2 regions of the Tissierella pigra genome follow, and region 2 is predicted to be linked to the other one. Evidence: riboswitches for the same ligand, from Rfam matches in the RefSeq annotation. Region 2 holds a riboswitch; the other holds the start of a gene.
What was found. Region 2 has a riboswitch for cyclic di-AMP ahead of KQI41_RS05005 (NAD/NADP-dependent octopine/nopaline dehydrogenase family protein). Riboswitches for the same ligand answer to the same signal wherever they lie in the genome.

Region 1: linked by a shared signal. The riboswitch ahead of KQI41_RS02910 (cell wall hydrolase) and the one ahead of KQI41_RS05005 (NAD/NADP-dependent octopine/nopaline dehydrogenase family protein) in region 2 are both predicted to bind cyclic di-AMP.

Annotation. Positions count from the first base shown of each region.
Region 1 covers NZ_JAHLPJ010000001.1:610,236-613,438, forward strand. Annotated here, with positions in the region: gene KQI41_RS02900 (FUSC family protein) at 1-105, shown strand, start outside; gene mscL (large conductance mechanosensitive channel protein MscL) at 142-582, shown strand; gene KQI41_RS02910 (cell wall hydrolase) at 649-1,356, opposite strand; cyclic di-AMP (ydaO/yuaA leader) riboswitch at 1,369-1,504, opposite strand; gene rbr (rubrerythrin) at 1,661-2,251, opposite strand; lysine riboswitch at 2,578-2,761, shown strand; gene KQI41_RS02920 (transporter substrate-binding domain-containing protein) at 2,925-3,203, shown strand, end outside.
Region 2 covers NZ_JAHLPJ010000001.1:1,011,493-1,014,695, forward strand. Annotated here, with positions in the region: gene KQI41_RS04990 (thiamine pyrophosphate-dependent enzyme) at 1-1, shown strand, start outside; gene KQI41_RS04995 (2-oxoacid:ferredoxin oxidoreductase subunit gamma family protein) at 3-554, shown strand; gene KQI41_RS05000 (CsxC family protein) at 609-1,496, opposite strand; cyclic di-AMP (ydaO/yuaA leader) riboswitch at 1,700-1,831, shown strand; gene KQI41_RS05005 (NAD/NADP-dependent octopine/nopaline dehydrogenase family protein) at 1,930-3,054, shown strand; gene KQI41_RS05010 (cobalamin B12-binding domain-containing protein) at 3,054-3,203, shown strand, end outside.

The sequences.
Region 1 (3,203 bases), 400 kb from region 2:
ATACCAGATATAGAATACGATGAAAAGGATGATTTGGATTTAATATATAATTATCATCTAGAAAAGATACTGTCTGAGTTGGCTATTGTAGATTCAATGATATAATAAGCCTAAAATGACAATAGAACCAAGGAGGAGCTTATGTTAAAGGACTTTAAAGAATTTGCAGTAAAAGGAAATGTAATGGATTTAGCAGTAGGGGTAATTATTGGTGGAGCATTTGGTAAAATAGTTACATCTTTAGTCAATGATATGATAATGCCAATAATGGGAGTACTAATTGGAAAAGTAGATTTTACAAATTTATTTATTAGTTTAGATGGTACAAAATATCAGTCTCTATCAATGGCAAAAGATGCTGGTGCAGCAACATTAAATTATGGTGTATTTATCAATACTATAATTGAGTTTTTAATTATATCATTTTCCATATTTATAGTGATTAGGCAATTGAATAAGTTTAATAAAAAACAAGAAAATGAAGAACCAAAACCAAATACGAAAACTTGTCCATACTGTTATACAGAAATTAATCCAAAGGCAACAAAATGTCCTAACTGTACTTCAGTAGTTAATGAATAATAAATAAATTTATAATGACCTAAAAATTAAAGGTGTAGACCTTAAGTCTACACCTTTAATAAATTTCTAATTATAAAAACTATGTCCTCCTATTTTAGTTACATAGGTCTTATTCTTTACAATCCAAGTACCAGCTGATTTACTGGGATTAAAGAAGTATGTTGAATTGCCTACAGGTCTTACTCCATTTAAAGCATCCTTAGCTGCCTTTATACTTTCCTCTGATGGTTTGTTATAAATTGTGCCTTCAGCAACTGGGCTAAATTGAGGAATGTTTTTATAGTACTCAAAAATCACACCATATATAGTATTAGGAAATTCCTTAGAATCAACTCTGTTTAAAATTACATTACCAACTGCTACTTTTCCTTCATAGGATTCGCCACTTGCTTCAGCTTCAATAATCCTAGCTAACCACAATAAATCCTCATCACTATAATTTCTAGAGGAACTTCTTAAAGTGCTTGTACCTCTTGAAACAGTAGTAGATTTATTATATAGAGCATTTTGCGTTTGTTTTCCAGCAATACCATCAATAATTAACTTATTATCTTTTTGAAAATTAATAACAGCATTTTCTGTTACAATACCAAAGATACCATCTATGGAAATATTATAGTATCCAAGTTTTTTTAACTCTTGCTGAAGTTTAGAAACTTCATTTCCCTTACTTGTAAATTCTAACTTTACATAGCTTTCACTTGCAAATACTTCAGTTATTGGTGATAATACCAATACTAAAGCTGATAAAATTGATAAAACTCTTTTTTTCATTTTACATATACACTCCTTCCTTAATAAAGCTTCCGAAGTTAGCTGACGGGTTCGGGATAGAAGGCTCCCTACCACAGATATATGTGGATTAACCCCTGAGTTGGTTCCTCCGTACCTAATAATATATAGGATTCAGCAGTTATAATGGTATGCAATATTGACATTATACAGAAATGTACAAGCCATGTAAACCCAAAATGGAGATATACCAGAATTTACATATTTATAAAATTACAGAAATACATAAAAAAATACCATAATATAGGTTAAGAAATAACCTATATTATGGTATTTATAATACTTATTAATAAGTTTCTACGAAAAATTCAAAATGTCCTTGTGGGTGGATACAAGCTGGACATAGTTCAGGTGCATTTGAACCTTCATGTACATATCCACAGTTGCCACATTTCCATAGTACTTTTTCAGTTTTTTCAAATACTCTATTGTTTAATATATTATCTGCAAGTTTGTTGAATCTAATTTCATGAGCTTTTTCTGCATCAGATATTGCTCTAAAAGCAAGGGCTATATCCTTAAATCCTTCTTCTTCGGCAATATCTGCAAAAGTAGGATAAAGTTCTGTCCATTCTTCATTTTCTCCACTTGCTGCTGCTTTTAAATTATCTAAAGTATTTCCTTGAGCAACAGGAAAATCAGCCTCTATACTAATAGTTGCTGGAAGTTCATCTAATCCTGCAAGTAAAAATTTATAAAATCTTTTTGCGTGTTCCTTTTCATTATCAGCTGTTTCGATAAATATATTTCTAATTTGTTTATATCCTTCTTTATCAGCTACAGAAGCATAATATGTATAACGGTTTCTAGCTTGTGATTCTCCTGCAAAGGATTTCATTAAGTTTTCTGCTGTTTTTGTTCCCTTTAAATTATTCATTTTTACCTCCTAAAAATTCCCTTTAGATTAAGGATGATTTGTGTAATCGTTGCCTATTTGTAATAATTACAGTTATATGCTAACATTAATGTCATAAAATGTCAATCATATGCTCTAGGGAAGTAGATTAAGGAGGTCTCTTTTAAAAATATGAATTCAAATATTAATTTATTTAATTTTTTATAAAGCATAATACATGGCTAATTATACAAATGTGAAAGAGATTAATAGTAGAATAAATATATAAATATATTTTAAATAGGTTGACAAATATAAAATATTGATGTAGACTATGAAACATAATTTAATAAGGCCTCATCTTTTTCAGGTGAGGTAGAGGAGCAGTATTTAACAGTCCTTAATGGAGCATGAGAAAGCTACGATATTAAGGAGAAGGAAATGTTGCCGAAGTGTATAATATTCTCAGTATTATATGCTGGGTCTGCAGTGAATAATTGCAGGACTGTCTCAATAAACTTTCCCAGTTTATTGAGTTGTGCTATCTCATTTTGGGAGAAGGAGGGGAATTAGGTACTACTATGTCTATTAGGATCTGAGTTCATCTCAGGTCTTTTTTTGTTACCCAAAATAGTGCAACTCGCATACAAGGTGGTAAGTTTAAGATTTTAAATTGTTAAATTAAACTTATTATGACAGAAGGAGAGAAGTGGATATGAAAAGAAAAATATTATTATTAGTAGGAATTGCCTTAGTAGGGGTTATGATTTTAGGAGGATGTGGAAAAACATCAGATGATAATACATTTAAAATAGGACTTGAAGCAGGATATGCACCATTTAACTGGACACAAATGGATGATTCAAATGGTGGAGTAAAAATAGATGGAAGCAGAGAATTTGCTGGTGGATATGATGTTGAAATTGCAAAGAAAATTGCAGAAGGACTTGGAAAAGAATTAGTTGTTGTAAAGACCGAGTGGGAAGGTCTCATA
Region 2 (3,203 bases):
AAATGGAAGAAAGAATAGTAATTGCAGGATTTGGTGGACAAGGTGTAATGGCATTAGGTCAACTTTTAACATATTCAGGCATGACAGAGGATAAAAAAGTATCTTGGTTACCTTCTTATGGTCCAGAGATGAGAGGAGGAACTGCAAACTGTAACGTTATTATATCATCAGATGCAGTAGGTTCTCCAGTTGTTATAGATTCAACTTCAGCAATAGTAATGAATAGACCATCCTTAGATAAATTTGAAGATTCAGTAGTACCAGAAGGAAGACTGTTTATTAACTCATCATTAATAGATAGAAAAACTACTAGGGAAGATATAGAAGTATATTATATTCCAGCTAATGAAATAGCTAATGAAATTGGTAACCCAAGAGTAGCCAATATGGTAATGTTAGGAGCATTTTTAGAAGCTACAAAGGCAGTTGAGGTAGATACTATATTAAATAAAGCATTTACAGCAGTATTTGGAGAAAATAGAGTTAATTTACTTCCAATAAATAAAGAAGCATTGGAAAGAGGAGCAGAATTAGTAAAAGAGCAAAGAAAATAAATTACTATGAAAATAAGACCAGTTATAACACTGGTCTTATTTTATAGCATAGATTTAATCTTTGTTTGCTGAACATGGGAATTTAGGATGGCATCCTCCAGAAGTATCAGTTACTGCGGGAATTTGAACTTGCCTATTTTGTAAAACTTTAACTGTAAATTCTATAACCATTTTTTCTTCTATTCTGTTAAAGAATTTTTCCTCAATTGGGAACTCAGCACCACAAGGGCGATGACGACCAATGAATTCATCAAATTCAAAAATTCTTGCATTAATTAATTCGCAGAATGGAAGTTCATTGAAATTTTCAATTATAATCTGATTAAACTCCGATAAATCTCCAGATAGTAGTTTATCTTTTTCAGCAAAATGTTTATCCGGTAAATTACTAACCTTAAAGTATTCAAATTCAGTACTGGAATTTACAGCAAGTTCTTCTGGCGGAGTATAGAAAGTAAGTGGTGTTGAACATTCAAAAGGAACATCTATTGTACAATGATGTAGTTCTCCACATATACCTTCCATATTTGCACAATTGCCTGTAGTATAGTCAATGTTTTTACGGATAAACCCTTTAATAAACAATATATTAGTGGGTTGAAGTAAAAGACATTGAGTGATTTTTACTTTTTTCTTTATATTTTTAACATCAAGAGCTAATTCTGGTAATTTAATTAGTGAACTAAGATGAAATTGTACAGTTAATTCAGCTAATACTACTGGAATTTTAGCTATGACACCTGTAGTTATACCCACTGGAGTAATTGGTGTATTAGTACAACTATCTAACATATTAGTTTGAACTTCTACGCAAGAGTGGGGATATTTTGAATTACTACTACATTCCGAAATTGAAGGGCTATAGTTACCTTTTGTTCTTCCATGGGTATTATCAAATACTCGTACATTACTAATATTTGTACCTTCTACTGATCTATACATATTTTATTTCCTCCCTATATAATTAGTCATTAATAGCTTGTATTGTCTGTACATACTATAATATATTCAGATCGTCCAATTAGGTGATAGTAAACAACAGAAAAATAAACATTAAAAAATTATAGAAAATTAAATTATCAAATTTTTCCAGAAAAGGGTTTTTGCAAAAAAATGGTTAATATGGTATAATAATTCTAGTCTCGAAACGAATAATGCTTAATTCGATTTTTGAAGCGGGGGAACCAATTTTTTTGGGGTGAATCCATTATAGGACGGGCATAACCCTTTAGCCCGAACCCGACAGCTAACCTCGTAAGCAAATAAAGGGGGCATGAAATCTGTTGATTTCAAAACTATGGAAGCCCATAGTTTTTTTTGTCCCTCAAATCCAGTTAACATAAAATGAGACAAAAAATTCAAGGGGGATGATTAAATGCTAGGATTAAAATTTAGTATTATAGGTGCAGGAAATGGTGGAATTGCAATGGCAGGTTATTTAGCCATGATAGGATATGAGGTAAATTTATACAATAGGACATTAGAAAATATACTATCTTTAATAAATAATCCAACAATATCTCTAACGGGAGAAGTAACAGGAAAAGGCAAATTAAACAAGGTAACTAACATAATGGAAGAAGCTATAGATGGGGCAGATATAATTATGGTTACAGTACCTGCAATGGGGCATTATCAGATGGCTATAGAAATGACACCATATTTAAAGGATGGGCAAATAATAGTTTTAAATCCAGGTCGTACAGGTGGGGCATTGGAGGTATATGAAGCATTAAGACAATACAACTGCAATAATAAGGTAGTAGTTGCAGAAGCTCAAACTTTTATATACGCTTGTAGAGCCACTTCACAAAATAGTGCCCATATATTTCAGGTGAAAAATGAAGTAACCATAGGAGCTATACCTTCATCTAAAACAAATCATGTAATCAACTTACTTAAATTTGCTTATCCACAATTTATTCCTGCTAAGGATGTTCTTGAAACAAGTATAAATAACTATGGAGCAATATTTCATCCAGCACCAACATTATTAAATAGTGGGCATATTGAAAGAGGGGCAGCTTTTGAATATTATATAGAAGGCATAACTCCATCCATAGGAGATTTTTTAGAAAAAATGGATCATGAGAGAATGGAAATAGGAAAAATTCTTCAAATAAATACTTTATCTGCTAAGGAATGGTTATGCGAATCCTACGGAGCAAAAGGAAAAAATCTTTATGAAACAATTCAAAATAATTCTGCATACAAAGGACTTCAGGCACCAAAGGGGTTAAATATTAGATATATCTATGAAGATGTACCTTATAGTTTGATACCTATGGCATCTATAGCTATAGAATTAGGGATCCAAACTCCAGCTATTAATTCCATTATAAATATTGCAGAATTAATAACAGGAAGGAATTTTTATGTAGAAGGTCGAACTATAGAGAAATTAGGATTAAAAGGACTATCAGTATATGATATGCATAAAATTGCACAAATAGGAGGAATAGACAAAAAAGATAAAAAAGGTGAGGAAGGTGTTGCTTAGTGAAAAAGATTATAGCGGGAACTTTAGGTAACTGTGTACATGTGGCAGGAATAATGAATTACTTAAATTTAGCAGATCAAGAGAAGTATTATACTGATTTTATAGGAATAGGTAAATCAGTAGATGAAATAATAAATTTAATCAATGAA